Regions from separate parts of the Cobetia sp. MC34 genome, predicted to be linked through region 1. Evidence: predicted binding sites of a transcription regulator. Region 1 holds the regulator's gene; each other region holds the start of a gene.
What was found. Region 1 encodes sigma-54, which starts transcription at its own class of promoters, with help from an activator protein. Its sites were predicted from a motif close to TGGCACNNNNNTTGCTNT; they were not measured.
Positions count from the first base shown of each region.

Region 2: a site for sigma-54 is predicted at 4,366-4,383, ahead of IZU87_RS13980 (putative urea ABC transporter substrate-binding protein). Genes of this name have one in related genera too.
Region 3: a site for sigma-54 is predicted at 2,925-2,942, ahead of IZU87_RS09790 (P-II family nitrogen regulator). Genes of this name have one in related genera too.

Region 1 covers NZ_JADPPY010000001.1:257,645-265,523, forward strand. Annotated here, with positions in the region: gene IZU87_RS01135 (KdsC family phosphatase) at 1-267, shown strand, start outside; gene lptC (LPS export ABC transporter periplasmic protein LptC) at 267-950, shown strand; gene lptA (lipopolysaccharide transport periplasmic protein LptA) at 1,059-1,637, shown strand; gene lptB (LPS export ABC transporter ATP-binding protein) at 1,641-2,381, shown strand; gene IZU87_RS01155 (RNA polymerase factor sigma-54) at 2,615-4,063, shown strand; gene hpf (ribosome hibernation-promoting factor, HPF/YfiA family) at 4,724-5,032, shown strand; gene IZU87_RS01165 (PTS sugar transporter subunit IIA) at 5,042-5,512, shown strand; gene rapZ (RNase adapter RapZ) at 5,650-6,597, shown strand; gene IZU87_RS01175 (HPr family phosphocarrier protein) at 6,584-6,853, shown strand; gene mgtE (magnesium transporter) at 7,267-7,879, shown strand, end outside.
Region 2 covers NZ_JADPPY010000031.1:16,471-24,349, reverse strand. Annotated here, with positions in the region: gene IZU87_RS14010 (LysR family transcriptional regulator) at 1-310, opposite strand, end outside; gene IZU87_RS14005 (YeeE/YedE family protein) at 450-908, shown strand; gene IZU87_RS14000 (DUF6691 family protein) at 905-1,318, shown strand; gene IZU87_RS13995 (pyridoxal phosphate-dependent aminotransferase) at 1,398-2,636, opposite strand; gene IZU87_RS13990 (DUF6998 domain-containing protein) at 2,933-3,622, opposite strand; gene IZU87_RS13985 (DUF6998 domain-containing protein) at 3,668-4,114, opposite strand; guanidine-I (ykkC/yxkD leader) riboswitch at 4,430-4,538, shown strand; gene IZU87_RS13980 (putative urea ABC transporter substrate-binding protein) at 4,592-5,740, shown strand; gene IZU87_RS13975 (ABC transporter permease) at 5,849-6,673, shown strand; gene IZU87_RS13970 (ABC transporter ATP-binding protein) at 6,670-7,533, shown strand; gene IZU87_RS13965 (urea amidolyase associated protein UAAP1) at 7,517-7,879, shown strand, end outside.
Region 3 covers NZ_JADPPY010000014.1:87,790-95,668, reverse strand. Annotated here, with positions in the region: partial or broken gene IZU87_RS09805 (YifB family Mg chelatase-like AAA ATPase) at 1-670, opposite strand, end outside; gene IZU87_RS09800 (CBU_0592 family membrane protein) at 1,843-2,121, shown strand; gene IZU87_RS09795 (accessory factor UbiK family protein) at 2,216-2,590, opposite strand; gene IZU87_RS09790 (P-II family nitrogen regulator) at 3,028-3,366, shown strand; gene IZU87_RS09785 (ammonium transporter AmtB) at 3,398-4,645, shown strand; gene glnK (P-II family nitrogen regulator) at 4,795-5,133, shown strand; gene IZU87_RS09775 (ferredoxin--NADP reductase) at 5,297-6,073, opposite strand; gene IZU87_RS09770 (LysR family transcriptional regulator) at 6,363-7,310, shown strand; gene IZU87_RS09765 (host attachment protein) at 7,457-7,879, opposite strand, start outside.

The sequences.
Region 1 (7,879 bases):
CTGACCGACCTGTGCCGCGAGCACGGGATCGAGCTGGAAGAGGTCGCCTATTGTGGCGATGACCTGCCGGACCGCGAGGCCATTCGTCGTGTCGGTCTCGGCGTCAGCGTGCCCAACGCCATGGCCTACGTGATGAGCGAGGCCAACTGGGTCACCTCACGCCAGGGCGGCGATGGCGCCGTGCGCGAGCTCTGTGATCTGCTGCTCAAGGCGCAGGGCCACTGGGCCTCGGTGCTGGATACTTACCTGCAGGAGTCGCGTCCCTGATGTTACGTCTGCCCCGCCCTTCTCCACGTCTCTGGCTGATGCTGCTGTTGCTGCTCGTCGGTGGCGTGCTGGCGCTGATCGAGCAGCGCAACAGCCTGGAATCGACCGTCAATGTCGAGGTCGACAGCAGTGAGCCGGATTACTATCTCGACGGGGCAGACATGACACGCTTCGATGCGCGCGGCGTGGCGATCCAGTCCATGACCTCGCCGCACATCGAGCACACGCCAGGCGATGACGTGACCCGGGCGCAGACCCCGAAGATTCGCACCAACGACAGTGAAGACCGCCGCTGGTATGCCACGGGTGACAGTGGCGTGTTGAGTGCCGGCGGCGACACCTTCACCCTCGAGGGCAATGCCAGACTGCGCCAGCCCGATGACCGCTGGACCCTCGATACCGATGTCCTGCACTACAGCCGTGATCAGAATCGCGCCTGGAGTGACGTGCCGGTCGTGATCACCCAGAATGGCCAGCATGTCGAAAGCGACAGCTTCAGCGCCGACCTCTCCCGGGACTCCGCCGTGCTGCAGGGCCGTGTTCGCAGCGTCCTGCAACCCGGCACGGGCCAGAGCGAGGCCAGCAAGGAAGCCGAGCGCATCGACTCGGGCACCGACAGCACCACCTCCGATGATGGGCGCGTCAACAGCACCTTCGAGGCAGCGCCTGCCAGCGGTGAATGAACCCGCCGGGCTGGCCGTCACGCCATGACCCGCGCCGCAACACCTTCTTCTCTGCCGCTCGATGGCATCATTGCTCGGGCGGCGACCCCGTCATGCCAAGGAGCCACCATGACTTCCACGACTCGCAAGCCCTTGACGGCCTGTCGCCAGACCCTCAACAGCGGTGTCATGGCGCTCTGCCTGGCACTGGGCATGTCCACCTTCGCCCCGGCCGCCATGGCGCTGGACAGCGATGCCAGCCAGCCGATCAACATCGCCGCGGACGCCCTGTCGCTCGATGACAAGGCCGGTACCGCCACCTACACCGGCCAGGTGGAAATGCGCCAGGGCAGCATGAAACTCGATGCCAGCCGCGTCGATATCAGCCGCGCCGGCAGCGGCGAGATCTCGCTGGTCAAGGCCACCGGCAAGCGTGCCTACCTGGAACAGCAACCCGCGCCCGACGAGAAGCTGGTCAAGGGCTGGGCCGACACCATCCGCTACCATGCGCTGGAGCGCCGCGTGGAACTGGTCGGCAATGCGCGTCTCGAGAAAGGCGATGACACCTTCGAAGGCGGCTACGTGGAGTACTTCCTCGACAAGCGCCAGGTGAACGCCAACAACAGCAAGACGGCACAGCAGACCGAAGGCGGTCGCGTGCACATGACTCTGACGCCGCGCGGCGCCAATGCCAGCAAGGAAAACTGAGTCATGACTGCTGCTACTCCGCGTACGCTGAGCGCTCGCCATCTGGCCAAGGCCTACAAGGGCCGCAAGGTGGTCAAGGACATCTCGCTGGAGATCCGCCAGGGCGACATCGTCGGCCTGCTGGGCCCCAACGGCGCCGGCAAGACTACCTCGTTCTACATGATCGTCGGGCTGGTGCGCGCCGATGCCGGCAACGTCTCCATCGATGACAAGGACCTCTCCGCTGCCGCCATGCATCAGCGTGCACGTGCCGGCATCGGCTATCTGCCGCAGGAGGCGTCGATCTTCCGCAAGCTGTCGGTGGCCGACAACATCATGGCGATTCTGGAGACCCGCAAGGACCTGGATCGCAATGGCCGCAAGGCACGCCTTGAAGAGTTGCTCGAGGAATTCAGCATCACGCACATCCGCGCCAGCGCCGGCATGAGCCTGTCCGGCGGCGAGCGTCGTCGGGTCGAGATCGCCCGTGCACTGGCCACCGAGCCGGACTTCGTATTGCTCGATGAGCCCTTCGCCGGCGTCGACCCCATCTCGGTGGGCGAGATCAAGAGCATCGTGCGCCAACTGCGCGATCGTGGCATCGGCGTGCTGATCACCGACCACAATGTGCGCGAGACGCTCGATATCTGTGACACCGCCTATATCGTCGGCGATGGCCAGATCATCGCCCACGGTGACGCGGACTCCATCCTGGCCAACCAGCAGGTGCGCGACGTCTACCTGGGCCACGAGTTCACGCTCTAGGGTCAGCGGCTGCGCTGAGTCCTCGCGAGGTAAAAGCTTCGAAAGCCGCTGCGTGATTTTATCGCGTAGCGGCTTTTTCATGTCTGACATCAGACGCATGCATGACGTCCATACCACCTTGGTGGAAACATGGCATGCAAGTTGCTTGAATATTCACGACAACCACTTGTCAGTGCCCCGAGTCACGGTATAGCGTAGTAAGCACGTTCCTTTGCCGTGAATTGACTGACTCCATGAAACCCACCCTGCAACTCCGCCTCGGCACCTCGCTGACCATGACGCCGCAGCTCCAGCAAGCGATCCAGCTGCTGCAGCTGTCGACGCTCGACCTGCGTCAGGAGATTCAGCAAGCCCTCGAGTCCAACCCCATGTTGGAGCTCGACGAGGACTACGAGTCGCTGGATGTCGTCGAGACACAGGATTCGAGCGAGATCTCCACTGCCGACTCCTCGAGCGAGATTCCCGAGGAATACCCCCTCGACAGTGACTGGTCGGACCTCTACCAGGACCACGCCGGTAGCCTGACCAGCTCCGGCAGTGGCAGCGGGAGCGAAGAAGGGCCGGACTTCGATCGCAATACCAGCGTCGAGAGCCTGCAGGACCACCTGCGCTGGCAGCTGGCGATGACCGACCTCGATGGCCGTGAACGCCAGATGGCGGAGAGCCTGATCGATGCCGTCGACGGTGCCGGTTATCTGAGTCTGTCACTCGATGAGCTGGTCGATGGCCTGCGCGGCCAGGGCCTGCCCGGCCTCAAGGCCTCCGAACTCGAGCAGGTATTGCTGCGTCTGCAGCAGTTCGACCCGACCGGCGTCTTCGCCCGTGATCTGCGCGAATGCCTGCTGCTGCAACTGGCACTGCTGCCGGATGACCTGCCGCTGCTGGCGCAGGCGCGCCGCCTGGTACGTCAATTCCTCGAGGCACTGGGCAACGATGACCGCAAGCTGCTCAAGCGCCGCCTGAGCCTTGACGATGACGAGCTGGATCACGTCATCCGCCTGGTACGCGCGCTCGATCCGCGTCCGGCATCCGCCTGGGGCGAGCCCGCCAGCGATTACGTGATCCCTGATCTGCTGGTGCGCCATACCCGCCATGGCTGGCAGGTCGAGCTCAACCCGGAAGCGCTGCCCAAGCTGCGCATCCAGCCGGAATACGCCGCGCTGATCAAGCGTGCCGACAAGTCCGCCGACAACACCTTCCTCAAGGACAACCTGCAGGAAGCGCGCTGGCTGATGAAGAGCCTGTCATCACGCAATGACACCCTGCTCAAGGTCGGCCGCGAGATCATGGCGCGCCAGATCGACTTCCTCGAGCAAGGCGAGGAAGGCATGAAGCCGCTGATTCTGGCCAACATCGCCGAAGTGGTCGAGATGCACGAATCGACCATCTCGCGGGTCACGACCCAGAAGTACATCCACACCCCGCGCGGCGTCTTCGAGCTCAAGTTCTTCTTCTCGAGCCAGGTCGGTGGCAGCGGCAGTGGCGACGCCCACTCAAGCACCGCCATTCGTGCCCGCATCCGCAAGCTGATCGCGGAAGAGCCGGCCCGCAAGCCTCTCTCCGACTCGCGGCTGGTCGATCTGCTCGCCAGCGATGGCATCGAGGTCGCACGCCGTACCGTGGCCAAGTATCGCGAGGCGATGGGCATCCCCTCCTCCAGCGAGCGCAAGCGTCTGGCCTGAGGCGTCACCTGCGGCTGCCATGCCCTGCTTTCACCTCCACAATGGCAGCCGCCGCCAACCTCAAGCGCTGGATTTTCCGCTCATCAGCCTCTGACTTCGCGGGCAGCGGTACGCCTGTCGCGCGCTCGGTCATGCCGTCAACCGCTCATCAATTGCCCGTCATGGGCCATGACGGCGCGCAGGATGACGGTAAAAAACCGCCGTTCCGGCAGCGTCATTCACCGTCAATCGCATGTTTTTAAAGTCACTTTTGCGCGTATTGCACCTGGATGACACCCGGAGAACCTCCCGGAACGCCGCTTGCTCCACGCAATCGAAGCGCCTGAAAGGCGACGTACATGCAGGCATTGGCGACGAAAACCCGCCTTCTTGCGCGTCTTTCACGCACCACCCACCAGACGTGCCCTTGAAGTCCACTCCGTTACCCCTCAATGAGTTGAAGACAAGCACTGAGCCACGATGCAGCGCAGCGTTGATCTTTGCGCAAAGCTTGGGCATTGTCGGTACAGACGCTCACGACATCTGACGCCACTGGCAAGGGTGCGAAAACATCGCCAGACGGTGGCCGTCAAGCCTGTTGCAGAGCGTCCGATCAGGGTTTGCTCGTAGTCAAAAAGGGTTACAATTGAATGGCAACCCGCTGGATAAAGGAGCGTGTCCATGCAAGTGAATATCACCGGGCATCATGTGGAACTTACCGATCCTCTCCGCGATTACGTCAACGAGAAGCTCGCTCGCCTCGAACGGCATTACGACAACATCACCAATGTTCAGGTGACACTGTCGATCGAGAAGGAGCGCCAGCAGGCTGCCTGCACCTTGCACGCGGCAGGCGCTGACCTCCACGCCCTGGCAGAAGACCCCAACATGTACGCTGCCATCGACGCGCTCGCCGACAAGCTGGATCGCCAGCTGGTCAAACACAAGGAAAAGTCCCAGGCTCGCTCTCAGGGCACCGGGACCCGTTGACCTTCAGCCATGACACTTGATCAGATCCTTCCCCCCGAGCGCACGCTTTACGGTGTCCCCGGGGGGAGCAAGAAGCGGGTGCTTGAATTCTTCAGCACCTTCATCGCACAGAACATTCCCAGCCTGGATAGCCAGGAAGTCTTCTCGCGCCTGATCGGGCGCGAGAGACTGGGGTCGACCGGCATTGGCCACGGTGTGGCCGTGCCCCATGCACGCAGCCCGCATTGCAAGACGCCAATCGCTGCGTTTCTGAAGCTCGGTGAACCCATCGACTTCGATGCCATCGACGGAGAACCCATCGATCTGCTGTTCGTGCTGCTGGTGCCTGAGGAAGCGGATGAAACTCATCTGACGCTGCTCGGGCAGGTCGCGGAATTGCTCAATTCCCCGACCAATCGCTCGGCCCTGCGCCAGGCAGACAGCCAGCGTGCACTCTTTGAGGCATTGACCCAAGCCATCGCCGAATTACCGGCGCGCTGAATGACAGGCCCGGACATCGTCCGGGCTTTCGTCTTGCTGGCCTCCCATCGGCCGACGTACAGCGCACTGATAGCGGGCAGCCTTCTGCCCCACCCCTGCATTCTTTCGACGTTGACCTCGCCCTTGGAGAGCACTTCATGAAGATCGTGATCATCAGCGGCCGCTCCGGCTCCGGGAAATCCATCGCTCTCCAGGCGCTAGAAGACATTGGCTACTATGCCATCGACAATCTGCCCGGCATGCTGCTGGCGCCACTGGTCGATCAGCTCGAAAAGGACAGCCCGGCGCGCCGGCGCATCGCGGTCTCCATCGATGCCCGCAACCTGCCGGAAGCCTTGACCCGCTTCCCCGAATTGCTCGACAACGTCCGCCAGAGCGGCATGGACGTGCAGGTCGTCTACCTGACCACCGATTCGCGGGTGCTGCTGGAACGCTACTCGGCGACCCGTCGTCGTCACCCTCTGACGCGCGACAACGACCACACCCTGGCCGAGGCCATCGAGATCGAGCAGAAGACGCTCGCTCCCATCCGCCAGAAGGCCGATCTGGTCATCGACTCGACCAACCTGAGCGTGCACGACCTGCGCTCGCGGATCACCGAGCAGGTCGCCCAGCACAGCTCCCGCCACCTGACGCTGACCTTTGAATCTTTCGGCTTCAAGCATGGCGTGCCGACCGATGCCGACATGGTGTTCGATGCCCGCTGCCTGCCCAACCCGTACTGGGACATCAATCTGCGCGGCGATACCGGTCGCGATGACAGCGTGGCCGAATTCCTGCAGCGCTACCCCACCGTCCAGGCGATGCATGACGATATCGCTGGCTGGCTGGAACGCTGGCTGCCCGCCTATCAGGACAGCAACCGCAGCTACCTGACGGTATCCGTGGGCTGCACCGGCGGCCAGCATCGCAGCGTCTACCTGTGCGAGCAGCTGGCGAGCTACTTTGCCGAGCGCCTACCTGAGGTGCGCCTGCGTCACCGCGAGCTGGGCATCCATACCGCGCTGAGCAACGCGGGTGAGACAGGTGATCAGCAAGAGCATCAGCAGGAGCATCAGCAGGAGCATCGCGATGGCCTCTCGTGAGCTGACGCTGACCAACCGCCGCGGGCTGCACGCCCGCGCTGCCACCAAGCTGGTCAATTGCTGTGCGCCCTATTGCGCGACGGTGATGGTCAGCCATGGCGAGCGACGCGCCAATGCAGCCAATGTGATGGCATTGCTGATGCTGGCCGCCCCCTGCGGCACCACGTTGCTGATCGATGTCGAGGGCGAACAGGCCGATGAGGCGATGCTGGCCATCGAGGCGCTGTTCGAAGCGCGTTTCGAGGAAGACGAATAACCGCCACTGACAGCGCTGTGCATTTGCGCTGTGTGTTAGCGCTGTACATCAGGGATGTGCATCGCGGCTCATTCGTCTGGCTCTCGCCTCCTTGCCCCTTTCACCCTTTGCGCACAGCCTTCCTTTAGGCCCTCCCCCTTTTCGGTCAGCCCCTCGCGCAGCTTCCTTGGGCAGCTCCATCACTGCTCACGCAGGATGTCTGTGCCTGTTCTTGCACCTGTCCTTGCGCCTACCCTTGTACCAATCCCAACACCTATCCTTGCGCCTGGCAGCCATGCAACGCTGCTTTTTCGCCAGTAGCGGAACGCGGATTGTCCTTTCGATAAGAAACACTGTTTTCTTTTGTCGACGCGCCCCCCTACGCCAATGGTAGAATCAGCGCTGTCCTTCATGTCGACAGGGGAAGCCGACAGATGAGCAAGACGTCTCGTAAACTCAAGCCAAGACTTGATCGCCTGTCACAGGCGCTGGAAAGCGGCGAGCTGGAACAGGCAAGACGCATGCTCAATCGCGGCCTCGCGCCAGTGGACGTGGCCCACCTGCTGGAATCCTCGCCCCCCAAGGAGCGTAATCTGCTCTGGGAGCTGGTCGATGCCGAGCTGCAGGGCGATGTCCTTCAATACCTTGGCGAAGACATCCAGACCGACTTCCTCAAGGACATGGACGCCGTCGACGTTCTCGCCGCCACCGAGAACCTGGAACCGGATGATGTCGCCGACATTCTGCAGCGCCTGCCGAATGCGGTGATTCTCGAGGTCCTCGACTCCATGGAGGCGCAGGAGCGCCTGCGCGTCGAAACGGTACTGTCCTTCCCGGAGGACACCGCCGGCGGCCTGATGAACACGGACACCATCACCATTCGTCCGGACATCACCCTGGATGTGGTGCTGCGCTACATCCGCCGCCACGAGCGCCTGCCCGACTCCACCGATACCCTGCTGGTCGTCTCACGCCGTGATGAATTCATCGGTGCGCTGCCCATCAATCGCCTGCTGGTCTCGGACCCCGGCGTCACGGTGCGCGAAG
Region 2 (7,879 bases), on a different contig from region 1:
AATAGCGCCATGGCACCGAGATGCGCAGCGGCCCCGCGACCCGCTCGCTCAGCGTCTCCAGCTCATCCTCCAGTTGGTCCACCTCGGCCAGAATGGCGCGAAAGCGGATCAGGGCGCGCTCGCCGGCCGGCGACAGCCGTACATGGCGCGTGGTGCGCACCAGCAGCGGCTCGCCCAGCTGGCGCTCCAGATGATTGACGTGACGCGTCGCCGTGGAACTGGCGATATCCAGCTCCCGCGCCGCCACATTGAAGCTCTGATGCTCCGCCACCTTGAGAAAGGTGCGCAGGCGTTGGGTCAGTTCGTTCATGGTGCTCCTGCTGTGCCCTCCATCGAAAGGTCGGCGTCCTTGTCGTACAGCCAAGCGGCCAGACAACCGGTTGGCGCTCGCCAGCCACGAGCATATCATCGACGCACCGCAGGATGACCGCGACACGAGGATGAACGACATGGACATGATAAGCAGCATGAAAGGACTCGCCGGTGGCGTCCTGATCGGTCTCTCGGCAGTGATGCTGATGGCCTTGCTGGGACGTATCGCCGGTATCAGTGGCATCACGCGCGGTGCGCTGCTGGAATCAGGCCAGGACCGCCGCTGGCGTCTCGCCTTCGTGCTCGGGTTGATCAGCGGCCCGCTGCTGCTTTTGCTGCTCAATCTTGACTGGGGCAATGTGGCCGCAAGCACGGATGCGCTGATCGGCAATCCCGCCAGCGGGGTGCTGAGCATGATGTTCGCCGGTCTGCTGGTAGGTATCGGAACAGGCATCGGCGGCGGCTGTACCAGTGGTCATGGTGTCTGCGGTATCGCGCGTCTCTCCCCCCGCTCGCTGGTGGCTACGGTGGTGTTCGTGACTGTGGCCATGCTGACGGTGTTCGTGAGCCAACATCTGCTGGGGGAGTCACCATGAAAACGGTCATCGGCTTTCTCACCGGGCTGGTCTTCAGCCTCGGGCTGACACTCAGCGGCATGACCGACCCCGCACGTGTGGTCGGCTTTCTCGACGTGGCCGGAGACTGGGACCCCACGCTGATCTTCGTGCTGGGCGGTGCCGTCATCACCACCTTCCTCGGCTATCGACTCGTCTGGCGGCGTGGCACTCCCCTGCTGGGCGAGCGCTTCCAACTGCCCACGCGCCGCGATATCGATGGCCGCCTGCTGCTCGGCGCGGCGCTGTTCGGTATCGGCTGGGGGCTGAGCGGCTACTGCCCCGGGCCTGCCATCGTCTCCAGCAGCGCCATGAGTCTGCCATTGGCGGGCTTTCTGGTGACGATGCTACTGGGCTGGTGGCTGGCCACCCGCCTGACGCGCAATAGCTGATCTGATAACCCCGCCTTGAAACGCAAACGCCCGCCAAATGGCGGGCGTTTGCGTCTTCCTACATGGGAGTCCGTCACGACTAGACGATGCCCTTGGCCTTCATTTCGCGCAGCACGGCAGCGACATAGTGCATCTCCTCCGGCGTGCCGAGTGACATGCGACACCAGCCATCCGCCGGCGGGAAGGCACGCCCGATCAGCACGTGTCGTTCCTTCATCGCGGTCTGGAATTCCTTCAGCGGCCTGGAGATACGGTGGAAGACGAAGTTGGTCTGCCCCGGCAGATACTCCCAGCCCAGCTCGTCGAGCGTCGCCGTGAAGATGGCGCGCGCTTCATCGTTGCTCTGCTTGCTGTGGACCAGAAACTCCGGTGACTGCATGGAGGCCGTCGCCGCCATCACGCCAGGATATGACAGCGTCATGGCATCGTCTTCGACATAGTGGGAGACATGCTCGAGACGATCGACATCGCTGACGGCGTAGCCGACACGCAGGCCAGCCATGGCGTGAATCTTGGAGAAGGTCTTCAGCAGCAGGATGTTCTTGGCGCCACCAGCAATCAGATGATCGGCGGAGCGGAAGGCAGGGTCATTGACGAATTCGGCATAGGCTTCATCGATGATGAACAGCGTATCGTCGCGGCTGTCGTTGACCCAGGCCTCCAGTTCATCACTGGAAATGATGGTCGAGGTCGGGTTGTTGGGGTTCACCAGATAGACGATGGAGGGGCCGGAGTGGTCGGCCACGGCCTGCTTCATGTCGGAAATCTTGAATGACCAGTCCTCGCGCGAGGACGGCACCTTGCGAATGGCGAGGTCATAGAAGCCGGCATACAGGGCGCCATCGCCATAAGTCAGCTCGGGAATCACCAGCTGGGTATCGGGAGTCGCATGGGCCAGCACACTGGCACGGATCGCATCGGAGGAGCCCGGCGTGAACAGAATGCTCTCGCTCGGCACCTTGTGATGAGTCGCCACCAGGGACTGCAATTTGCCCAGATGGGCGAAGGGATACCGATTGGAATGCGGGATGGATGCCGCTGCGGCACGCTGTGCAGACGGTGCCATACCCAGCGCATTCTCGTTGTAGTTGAGCCGCACCGGAGACTTGGCGGAAGGCTTGAGCACCGCCGCCGCAGGTGCCGTCTCCTTGGCCAAGGCACTGGGAATCCCCGGCAGGAACTGACCCAACGCCGCCCCGGCAATTGCCGCCCCACTCATGCCCAGGAAACCACGACGCGAACGCGATGATGGAGAGCCCTTCTCAACCGCCTGAACCACAGAAGACTCCTGCAGATCCTTCTCGACTACGTCTGTCATCGTGTGTCCTTTGTCTATCGCTGCTGCCCTTCCCCCTCGTGTGAAGCCACACGGGCAATCGGGAGCAAGCCGTTGTTTTTGTATGTGCTAATAAAGCACCACCAACGTATAAGACTTTGGTGAGAGGCACAACGAAACGACGCGCCGGATCGCGCAACCATGCGCCGCGGCAAGGGCAACCCCTCGGGGAAGTCGCGCACTGCATTGTGAGCGCTCGGTAAAGCAGATAAATAAACTGCTCATGACACGAAGACGCCGGCCATTGGCCGGCGTCTTGAATCCCATTCAAAGCTGAATCATCCAGTAGATTCCTGAGCAATCTCCCTGATGACCAGGCTACCCAGCTGACGAGTGTTGTGCGGATTGCCGTTGCCATTCACCAGCGGCAGATTCAACTGTTTTGCCAATTCACGCAGCACTGGCTGAACAGGGCTCACTGACTGCATCCCCTGACCATCATCACGCTCGACTTCGATGCTGCCGTTCTCAAGCTCACGAACAAGACAAGACGCGAACATGACTTCACGCACGGCTTTCAGCTCGCTGCGTGGCTTCGTAGTCTTGGCCAATCGAGACAACGAGATACTCTGCTTGCCCGCGCGCTCCGGCGACATCAGCGACCGGGCCTCTTCCACTGTGGCATCCAGCAACTTCTCGATCTGCATCTCTTCTGTATTGATACGCAGGATGATGATGCGCTCCACTTCATCCAACGAACGGGGATTGAAAGCAACATTGCCCCCACCGCCCATCATCGCAGTGGTTTTGACCGAGATTCGCTCACCGTCACCGCTTACCACGTCATAGCCGCGCTGATTCACCTCGGTCGCCATCTGACCATTGGTGATCAATGCAGCGTAAAGCTCACCAATGCGTCCGCAAAGATGACGTAGCTCAGTCGGCGGCACGCCCCAGTTCAGTTCTCGCTCGAACCAGGCCATTGCCTCACCCAAGGATTGGATGATCTGCATCTGTGAAAGTGCCATGATCAACTACTCATAGAAGGTTTACATATGCATAATGCATTTATATTACGGCCTTATACGCTCTTCAAAACGGACTGACTTGTTCATCACTTTCAGTTTTGCAAGAGAAATCTGAAACTGCCCGTTACTAGGTAATTTCTTTTCAGAAAACTGCTGCCAGACTAATGACCCAGGGCCATTATAGATTTCTTCAAAGCTACCATCGGGTAAAATCTTGATCACAATTGCATGCTCGGGCTCACTGCGAAATGCAACCGATTTCGCTTGTGTTGCCTTGATTTCGATCTTGGTACCGCACTTGGCGATAGCGTCATACCCTTTGTTGGAAGCAGTCAAAAGCTCTAGATCATATGCATTGGCAACTAGACACTCTCCTAGACTCCCTACCATATGGCCATCCGGAGTGAAATGTCGCCCGGGGAACATTTCTTCCAGCTCATTAACAATATTATATAAGTCGCCTACCAAGCTTTTGAGTTTATTTTTATCCACAATTTAGTCATCAATTATCCAAGGTAATCACATATTATCTTTACCATATTTTGAAAACAACCAATTGTGTATTAAAAATATCTCTGGATTTCTCTCTCACTGGTCACTGGATAGCACTCACTCTCGACTGACTTCACCAAGGTGCAAGAGACGGAGAAATTCATCAAATTGGTGCAGCGTACGCTTTCGATATGCATATCCATGCTGCATGAAATCTTATATAGCATTGTTTTATATGAAGAAATTCTCTCCGGCACACTTCCTGCTAGACATTCACCGAGGCACCGATAGGCATACAACAATCGAAAATCTACACCAATGGAGCGCTAGGGTTCCGGTGACTGGCTGATAGCCGTCACGACTGGTCCGAGAGCACTCGACCTCCAAGCTGGGGGTTACACGGCGGGACAAAAGCCCGGGAGACGCAAAGCCTGTAAAGGTCGGCGCCTCTCACTTTTTCCGCCGGAGATAACGACAATGACCCAGCTCACTCGCCTTTCCCAGTCCGCGACTTCCCCCTCGGATGCCAGCGCCCAGGTGTCATCCGCTGCTGTCTCATCTGCTTCATCCGCCGTTTCCCGAAACGCTTCCAGACGTGCTGCGCTGGCCGGCGCCCTGCTGCTTGGCGCATCGCTGAGCCCGCAGGCCATGGCGCAGGATTCCTTCAGCGTGTGCTGGTCGGTGTATGCCGGCTGGATGCCGTGGGAATACGCGGACACCCAGGGCATCGTCGACAAGTGGGCCAGGAAGTACGACATCAATATCGATGTGGTGCAGGTCAACGATTACGTCGAGTCCATCAATCAGTACACCTCCGGCAATGTCGATGGCTGCGCCATGACCAACATGGACGCCCTCACCCTCCCCGCCGCCAGCAGCGTCGATTCCACCGCGCTGATTCTGGGCGACTACTCCGATGGCAATGACGGCGTGATGGTCCGCGATGGCGATTCCATCGAGTCCCTGAAGGACCGCGAGGTCAATCTGGTGCAGTTCAGCGTCTCCCACTACCTGCTGGCACGCGCGCTGGACAGCGTCGGCATGAGCGAGCGCGATCTCACCACCACCAATACCGGCGATGCCGACATCGTGGCGCTGGCCAGCAACACCGACACCCAGGCGGTGGTGACCTGGAACCCGCAGCTGGCCACGCTCAAGGAGATGCCCGGCTACACCGAAGTCTTCAACTCCAGCGACATCCCCGGCGAGATTCTCGACCTGATGGTCGTCAATACCCAGACGCTGAAGGACAACCCGGACTTCGGCCACGCACTGGTCGGTGCCTGGTATGAGGTGATGGAGAAGATGAAGGCCGGTGACGAAGCCGCCCTCTCCCAGATGGCCGATGCCGCCGGCACCGACCTCGCCGGCTATCAGTCCCAGCTGGCCGCGACCCACATGTACTACACCCCCGCCGAGGCCGTGGCCGCCTTCAATGCGCCGAGTCTCAAGGACACCATGCAGCACATCGCCGACTTCAGCTTCGCGCAGGGCCTGTTGGGCGAAGGCGCCCCGGATGCCGGCTTCATCGGTATCGAGACCCCCGCCGGCGTCATCGGCAATGAAGGCAACGTGATGCTGCGCTTCGACCCGAGCTACACCGCCGCACTGGCCGACAGCCAGTAACGCCACGCGGTGGATGCCGCACACGCTCCGCGGGGCAGCCTGCCTCGCGGAACGTGAACCGACCGCCTCCCTCGACCGCACCCTCGTTCGCACCCGTGGAGCCCGCGCATGAAACGCCTGATCAATCTGACACCCTCCCGTGGTGGCCGCTGGCTGCTCGGTGGCCTGCCCTTCGCGCTGCTGGCCATCCTTTACATCGTGCAGTCCAACCAGCGACTGCTCGACAACCCGAATGACCGCCTGCTGCCGTCCTTCGCCGCCATGGGCGAGTCGTTCTCGCGACTGGCCACCGAGGTCAACGTGCGCACCGGCGATCTGCCGCTGTGGACCGACACCTTCGCCAGTCTCGAACGCCTGCTGGCCGGCGTGCTGATCAGTGCGCTGATCGGCCTGACCGTCGGCCTGCTCACCGGTGGCCTGCCGCTGCTGCGCGCCAAGCTGTCACCACTGATTACCGTGCTGTCCCTGATTCCGCCGATGGCGATTCTGCCGATCCTGTTCATCGCCTTCGGTACCGGCGAGCTGGCCAAGATCGCGCTGATCGTCATCGGCATCACGCCCTTCCTGATTCGCGACCTGCAGAATCAGGCCCTGCGCCTGCCCGATGAGCAGCTGATCAAGGCCCAGACGCTGGGCGCCAGCTCCTGGCAGGTGCTGACCCGCGTACTGCTGCCCCAGCTGACCCCGCGCCTTCTGAGCGCCACGCGCCTGGCACTCGGCAGCGCCTGGTTGTTCCTGATCGCCGCGGAAGCCATCGCCGCCCAGGACGGCCTCGGCTACCGCATCTTCCTGGTGCGTCGCTATCTGGCGATGGACGTCATCCTGCCCTACGTGGCCTGGATCACGCTGCTGGCCTTCCTGCTCGACCGTCTGCTGGTGCTCGTCTCGACCCGCGCCTTCCCCTGGTACCACGCTGAGGAGAGCCAATCATGAGCCTGATCCACGCCAAGGGCCTCGAGAAGCACTACGGTCAGCAGGTCGTGCTGGAACGCATGAACCTGACCGTCGAGGCCGGAGAATTCATCACCCTGGTCGGCGCCTCCGGTTGCGGCAAGACCACCTTCCTCAAGCTGCTGCTGGGCACCGAGGGCGTCTCGCGCGGTGAGCTGCTGCTCGATGGCAAGCCCATCCCCGGCGAGCCGGGCCCGGACCGCGGCATCGTCTTCCAGAAGTATTCCGTCTTCCCGCACCTCACCGTGCTGGGCAACGTGATCATGGCCGAGGAGCTGGCACGTGCCCCGCTGACCGGCAAGCTGTTCGGGGCCAAGCGCCGTGAAGCCCGGGTCGCCGCCGAAGCGCGTCTGGCGGAAGTCGGCCTGTCCCACGCACTGGACAAGTACCCGCATGAGCTGTCCGGCGGCATGCAGCAGCGCCTCGCCATCGCCCAGGCGCTGATGATGAAGCCGCGCATCCTGCTGCTGGATGAGCCCTTCGGCGCGCTGGACCCGGGCATCCGCAAGGACATGCACCAGCTGATCCTGCGCCTGTGGGAAGAACAGCAGCTGACCATCTTCATGATCACCCATGACCTCAAGGAAGCCTTCGAGCTGGGCTCGCGCGTCTGGGTGTTCGACAAGGTGCGTGTCGATGCGCAGGCCTATGGCTCGACCATCACCTATGACCTGCCCACCGAGCGCAGCAAGGCCAACACGACGTCACGCCAGCCGGGTGCTCGCCCACCAGGCTCTGACCAGACGACGCTCGAGCGCGAGCACGAAACGCTGACGACACCAGCCCACTCCGTTTCCCAAGCCACTCTCACCGGAGGCCAATTCAATGAACATACCGCTTGATGCCGCAACCGCCGCCCGCACCAGCTTTACCGCGAGCTTTACTGCAAAGTACAAGACCCATCTGCCCGGCGGCCATCACTGGTCGATGCGCATGCCGCGTGGCAGCGCGCTCAAGCTGACCGCGAGCGAGGCCAACGCCAATGTCGGCCTGGTGATGTACAACCCGCTGGATACGCTTGAGCGCCTCAATCTGCCGGATACCCTCAAGGGTCAGCACACCTTCCGCCTCACCGAAGGCCACTGCCTGTATTCCGACATGGGCCGTATCTTCGCCTCCATCATCCAGGACGATCTCGGCTGGCATGACAGCGCCAGCGGCAACCTGATGGAGCACCACTTCGCCGCC
Region 3 (7,879 bases), on a different contig from region 1:
TGCCGGTGCCCGGCGGACCAGCAAATAGCAGGTTGTGGCCGCCGGCCGCGGCGATCTCCAATGCCCTGCGTGCCTGATGCTGGCCACGCACCTCACTCAGGTCGGGCTCCGGCAGGCGCGCCTGGGGAATGATCGAACACACATGCGGCGTGAGGCGCTCGCGCCCCAGCAGGTGAGCCACCAGCTCCAGCAGATGGCCCACCGCCAGTACTTCCAACTCCTCGGCGAGTGCCGCCTCGTCGGCATTGCCGCGCGGCACCACCAGCGTCCGCCCCGCCTTGCGACAGCAGAGCGCGGCTGGCAGCACACCAGTGACGGCACGGATGCTGCCATCCAGCGCCAGCTCGCCGAGGCACTCCATCGCTGCCACGGCCTCTTCCGGTATCTGCCCTGAGGCGACCAGAATCCCCAGCGCGATGGGCAGATCGAAGCGTCCGCCTTCCTTGGGGAGGTCCGCTGGCGCCAGATTGAGGGTGATGCGCCGCGCCGGAAACTCGAACCCGGCATTGAGCAGCGCACTGCGCACCCGCTCGCGACTCTCCTTCACCGCCGCTTCCGGCAAGCCGACGATGGACAGCCCCGGCAAGCCGTTGGAAAGGTGTACCTCCACCTGAACTTCCGGTGCCTCGAGACCAAGTGACGCGCGCGTGCGCAACATTGCCAATGACATGAGCCTTCCCTGCGTGATGCCGCCTCTCAGTTGCACGGCGCAATCGGAGCAGGCACTGGCCTGCCATGAGCACGAAGGCACACACCGCTGCCAACCCTCCCAGCATGGCAAACCTCATACTCCCCAGAAGGCGAGCGCCTCAACGCTCGGGCGCTCGACAATTGCCGCAAGGCTTCGCATACCCCCACGACACTGCCATGCGCCGCCTGGAAATCGTGTTCAGGTGACGATTCTGTTGCCTATAACGTAAATTTCTTTACGCCTCAGGCTCACGCAATTACTGGATACGTAACAAACAGACAGGCTGTGGATAATATTACATAATCATTGCGTGTGGACATTTTTTGAGCGCTCAAAACTTCATCATTCAAGGCACTGATACCATCGATGATCAAGCGAGCCAACGTCGGACCAGGACGCCCATAGCCCGATCTCAACCCACAAACACCAACCAACAGAAATTAAACCCAATAACTGCAGGCAGGGTGCTTGGACGATCGACTCAGTCGAGTGTTGAAAGCCATGTCAGAGATCAGATTGAGCCAGAGGAGCTCATGAGGCGCCTGGCGGAGAGGAATCAGAGAAGGCGCATGCGCTGCGTTCGAGGACTTTGCACGAGCATCGCGTCGTTGATGCCCGGGGATTGGCGCCTGAGGGCCTGGCGCTGGGTGACGGCTTACTGCTGCCTGGAGATTGAGAGCGTCTGGTGCCCTGCATCTGTGACTGCGGCTGCCATTTCAGCTTCACCCACCGCGACGCGCCCGGGGGCTGACGATGTGGGTCACTTGCCGGCATGACACTTACGCTGCCAGCATTGCCGACAAACGCTCGCGGCGAGTTAAAAGTAGCGATTTTGGCAGCATTTTCCACGCAAAAGCGCCTGTTTTGGCGCATTTCAGCGCCACCATTCGTCACATGGGCAAGGTGTGAGACCAGCTCGAGACCTGCCTGCACCAAGAAAGTGCTCATACAGGGGCGATAGCGCCCTCGAGAGAGCCACAAGAGTGCCGCCGGACGGGGACTGCTGTATATTTGATCGGTTGTCCCGGCCTCGCCGGGATGACCGCCAAGCTGTCTCACGGAACGCCGCCGATGCGCGGCAGAGAATCGTCCAACCCACGGAAAGGGCCAGCCATTCAGGACGACTTCGGCTTGTTTCAGGAGCACTACCCATGCAAGACATGCTTGCCCCGCTGGCATCCCTGGCGGATGTGATCGGCATGCTAGGCACCACTCTGGTCGTCGGCGCCTTCTTCCTGCTGCAGATCGGCAGACTCGATGCCCGCAGCCTGACCTACAACCTGATGAATCTGAGCGGGGCGATCCTGCTGTTGATCAGCCTGTGCATCAATTTCAACCTCGCCAGCTTCGTGATCGAGATCTTCTGGATCATCGCCTCAGTGGTAGGTCTGGTGCGCTGGATGCTGGGCACTCGCCCCCAGACAGCCTGAGGCCGCCCCTCAGAATCAGCGGCGCCCATGACGCAAAAAACCGCCACGCCCCGAAAGGGCGTGGCGGTTTTGGTTCAGCCGTCACCTGACGGAATCAGGCGTCGCGCTGGCGCTCGATTTCCGCGGCGTGACTGGCGGCTTCACGCTTCGCTACCGCGGCTTCCCCCTCGTCATCCACTGGCGTGGCGGGCTCGGCAGCCGGTGCATTGGCCGCTACCAGCCCCTGCTTCTCCAGCAGTGCCTCGAGGGCGATGACCTGCTTTTCCAGCGACTCGACGCGGCTGCGCGTACGCGTCAGCACATCCATCATGATGTCGAAGTCTTCACGCGAGACCAGTTCCATGCGGTCGAAGGCACCGCGCATCACCCCTTGCACGGACTTCTGCAGCTCTTCCGGGCCATGCGAGGCATCCTGCAGGCGCTCACCGATCTGCTGGGCCATACGCCCGATGACGTCATTCTTGAACATGCTGCACCTCAGCCGTTGCGGGCCGGCGGCCGCGTCGTGCGGACTGCCGGTCAGAAAATGATGACACCCCTGTACATGGGGCCGTCGTGTCCTGCTGCAAGGATACGCAACCCTGGAGTCGGGTGCATGCCCCGCATCGTCCTGCACCAGACAATCCTCATCGGCAGGCACACACCTGCACCACATTAGCACTTGCCCCCACACCCAAAGGCGCAGAAACAGCACCATTACGGTGCATGCCAGGTGACCTTCGGATTCAGCCATCTTTGCACGGGCCGAAAGACTGTCAGCCATCCTGCGATAACCAGATGAGTTACAAGGATTTTCAGCCGCATGGCACATCTCGTGCGATGCACTTGTCAGGAACAGGCCGCCAGCTCATCTAACTGGCCATGCTTAACAAGAATGATCATTCCGGTAGCGAACGGGGGCAGCACATGAAACTGATCACCGCCATCATCAAACCCTTCAAGTTGGACGACGTGCGAGAAGCACTGGCCGACAACGGCGTGCAGGGGATTACCGTCACCGAAGTGAAGGGCTTCGGACGTCAGAAGGGGCACACCGAGCTGTATCGCGGTGCCGAGTACGTCGTCGACTTCCTTCCCAAGGTCAAGATTGAAGTGGCTGTCGATGACAGCAGTGTGGAATCGGTACTGGACGCCATCACCCAGGCGGCCAACAGCGGCAAGATCGGCGACGGCAAGCTGTTCGTCACTCCGCTGGACGATGTCATCCGTATCCGCACCGGTGAACGCGGCGCCGACGCTGTCTGAGCCCCGCGCACAATAACAAGGAGAACCCCGCATGAACGAGATCATCGAGGTCAAGTACGCACTTGATACCTTCTACTTCCTGGTATGTGGCGCCCTGGTGCTATGGATGGCAGCCGGCTTTGCCATGCTCGAGGCCGGTCTGGTCCGCGCCAAGAACACCACCGAGATCCTGACCAAGAACGTGGCGCTGTTCGCCATCGCCTGCACCATGTACATGGTCGTCGGTTACCACATCATGTACTCGAGCGCCGAAGGCGGCTTCCTGCCGAGCCTGGGCTTCCTGATCGGTGCCGAGAATACCGCTGAGGAAGCGCTCGCTTCCGGTGGCGACATCTACTACAGCGCACGTTCCGACTTCTTCTTCCAGGTGGTGTTCGTGGCTACCGCCATGTCCATCGTCTCCGGTGCGGTCGCCGAGCGCATGAAGCTGTGGGCCTTCCTGGCCTTCGCCGTGGTCATGACCGGCGTCATCTATCCGGTGCAGGGTTACTGGACCTGGGGTGGCGGCTTCCTGAGCGCAGCGGGCTTCAGCGACTTCGCCGGCTCCGGCATCGTGCACATGGCCGGCGCTTCCGCCGCACTGGCAGGCGTGCTGCTGCTGGGTGCTCGCAAGGGCAAGTACGGCAAGAATGGCGAGATCAATGCCATCCCGGGCGCCAACCTGCCGCTGGCCACGCTGGGTACCTTCATCCTGTGGCTGGGATGGTTGGGCTTCAACGGCGGCTCCGAGCTGGTGCTGTCCAACATCGATGAGGCCAACGCGGTCGCTCAGGTCTTCGTCAACACCAATGCCGCTGCCTGTGGTGGTGTCATCGCCGCGCTGATCCTCGCCCGTCTGTGGTTCCGCAAGGCTGACCTGACCATGGCCCTCAACGGCGCACTGGCTGGCCTGGTCGCCATCACTGCGGGTCCGCTGGCACCGAGCGTCGGTGCTGCCACCCTGATCGGTGCCGTCGGCGGTCTGCTGGTCGTGTTCTCCATCGTCGGTCTCGACAAGCTGAAGATCGATGATCCGGTCGGCGCCATCTCCGTGCACGGTGTGGTCGGTCTCTGGGGTCTGCTGGCCGTGCCGCTGACCAATGACGATGCCACCTTCTCCGCACAGCTGCTGGGCGCCGCCTCCATCTTCGCCTGGGTGTTCATCGCAAGCTTCGTGGTGTGGCTGATCATCAAGGCCATCATGGGGATTCGCGTCAGCGAGGAAGAAGAGTACGAAGGTGTGGATCTGGCCGAATGTGGTATGGAGGCCTATCCGGAATTCACCTCCAGCCGCAAGTAAGCCTGGACGCGACAGCACCTGCAGCATCAAGACTCCCGCCACCTGGCGGGAGTCTTTTTTCCTGACTGGATAAGCGGTGTATGCTTGAGTCAGAGACCGGCGTGACGAGCAGGCCTCGTTACCCGCACCATCACCCAAGGAGAGACACGATGAAACTGGTCACTGCCATCATCAAGCCATTCAAGCTCGACGACGTGCGCGAATCCCTGTCGGAGATTGGCGTGCAGGGTATCACCGTGACCGAGGTCAAGGGATTCGGCCGCCAGAAGGGCCACACCGAGCTGTATCGGGGTGCCGAGTACGTGGTCGACTTCCTTCCCAAGGTGAAGCTGGAAGTTGCGGTGGATGACGCCATGATCGATTCCGTGATCGAGGCGATCACCAATGTCGCCAACACCGGCAAGATCGGCGACGGCAAGATCTTCGTCTCGCCGCTGGAGCAGGTCATTCGCATCCGTACCGGCGAGACCGGCAAGGACGCCGTCTGAGCCTCTGGCGCAAGCCCCTGGCACTGACGTGCTGCCCCGACGGGTGACATGAGCACACAAAAAAACCGCAGGCCATCGGCCTGCGGTTTTTTCGTTTCAGCACTTGCCGTTCATGCGTGATGCTCGCGGATCATGCTCTGCTGAGCCTCACTGCTCGACAAGCTTACTTCTCGACGAAGGCACGCTCGATCACGTAGTCACCCGGCACGCCCATCTTCGGCGAGATGGCGAAGCCGCGCGCATCCAGCATGGCGCTGATGTCGTCGAGCATCGCCGGGCTGCCACAGATCATGGCGCGGTCACGCTTCGGGTCCAGCGGCGGCAGACCGATATCCTCGAACAGCTTGCCGTTCTCGACCAGATCCGTGATGCGGCCCTGGTTGCGGAACTCCTCGCGCGTCACGGTCGGGTAGTAGATCAGCTTCTCGGCGATCTCTTCGCCCAGATACTCGTGCTTGGGCAGCTCTTCCGCGATCATGTCGGCATAGGCCAGCTCGGAGACATGGCGCACGCCGTGCATCAGGATGATCTTGTCATAGCGCTCATAGGTTTCCGGATCCTGGATGACGCTCAGGAACGGCGCCAGACCGGTGCCGGTGGAGAACAGGTAAAGGTTCTCGCCCGGCAGCAGGTCATCCAGTACCAGCGTGCCTGTCGGCTTGCGAGAGACCATGATCTGGTCGCCCGGCTGCAGGTGCTGCAGGCGTGAGGTCAGCGGGCCGTCCTGCACCTTGATGGAGAAGAACTCGAGGTGCTCCTCGTAGTTCGGGCTGGCGATCGAGTAGGCGCGCATCAGCGGCTTGCCTTCGACTTCCAGGCCGATCATCACGAACTGGCCGTTCTTGAAGCGCAGGCTGTCTTCACGCTGAGTGCGAAAGCTGAACAGCGAATCGTTCCAGTGATGGACGTCGATGACTTCGGTTGTGGTCAGACTGCTCACCTGATGGCCTCCCGGGGCGTGGCCCCTCGAATTCGATATTCTCTATTGGCATAAACAAATAACAGCTTATGACCCAATGAACTATGCAGCGATTGTAGTCACTGCAGGGTTATGCGTTAAATGGTTTATCTGGATATAGGTTATCTAGTTTACCAATATTGGTTGCGAATGAATCGCATTTCAACCTTGATCGTGCAGGGTCCGCCCGCTCTGACGGCGAATCCTGCGTTGCGTTCACTTTCGCCTCCTCATCTCTGCCCCTTCACTGCAGCATGCCCCAGGAGGTCGAATGCGCTACAGCCTTCGCCAGCTGGCCGTCTTCGTGGCGGTCGCGCGGCATGACAATGTCTCGCTGGCCGCCGACAGTCTGGCCATGTCGCAATCAGCGGCCAGTACGGCACTGGCCGAGCTGGAGCGTCAGTTCGATTGCCGGCTGTTCGATCGCCATGGCAAGCGCCTGCGGCTCAATGGTCTGGGGCGTGAGCTGCTGCCCAAGGCAATCGCGCTGCTGGACCAGGCCGAGGAACTGGAGCAGCTGCTCGGTCAGCAGGACGCCACCGGCTCGCTGGAGATCGGCGCGACGCTGACCATCGGCAACTATCTGGCGCCTCAGATCATCGGTGACTTTCTGCATCATCACCCCGCCAGTCGCGTCGAGCTGCACGTGCACAACACCCATCAGCTGATCGACAAGCTGGTGCACTTCGAACTGGACATCGGGCTGGTGGAAGGCGAGGTGGAGCATCCGCTGCTGGAGGCGACCCACTGGGTCAGTGATCGGCTGAGCATCTTCTGTGCGCCGTCACACCCGCTGGCACAGGGCGAGGTCACGCTTGAGCGCCTGCTGGCGGCACGCTGGATCATGCGCGAGCGTGGCTCCGGCACACGCGGCACCTTCGAGCAGGCATTGCGCCCACATCTGGACGGGCCTTCGACCAGCGTTTCCCAGCGCCTCGACATCATGCTGGAGCTGGAACATACCGAAGCCATCAAGCGTGCCGTGGAAGCGGGGCTCGGCATCGGCTGCATCTCGCGCCTCGCGCTGAGAGATGCCTTTCGGCGCGGCAGCCTCGTCGAGCTGCCCACTCCATGGCTGGAGCTGACCCGCGCCTACCGCTTCGTCCACCATCGTGATCGCTTCATCACCCAGGCGATGCGCGAATTCGTCGCCGGTTGCCGCAACCTGAGCGGCAGCGCCTCACGCAGTGACGAGATCATCCTGCCGCAGGTACCGTGATTCGCACATGCACGGCCTTCAGCAACCGAGCCTGCTGACACTACCACCTCACGTCATGAGGCTCACAACAATAGTGACTGCTCACACACAGACGCCGCCAGCGTTTCCGCTGGCGGCGTCCTGGTCTCTGGATGACGGGGGAGTGATCAGTGAGTCAGGCCGGTGAAACGTGCCTTGATCTCATCAGCGCTCTCGTGGGAGAGGTCCTTGTCGACGGTTTCCGTCACCAGCTTGGCAACCGGCTTGTCGAGCTTGTCGCGCAGCGCCCCCAGGAACTTGGGAGCAGCGGCGATGATCAGCTGATCGAACTTGCCGTCATTGGCCGTCTGCTTGAGGTATTGCGCGACTTCCTTGGCGAAGAAGTCCTGATGCTTGTCAGAGGTCGCGCCATCATCGCCAGTCTGATGCAGGCTGCCGTGCCCGCCGCTGGATTCACCCTTGCCACCGGTTCTCAGGTCACCGGTATGCTGGCGGCTTTCAGGATGTACGAGGCTTTCCACTTCGGTGACCTTGCCAGCGGCACGGGCAAAGATACGTGCACGTGCGGCGTCGGCAGCAACGATGTAAGT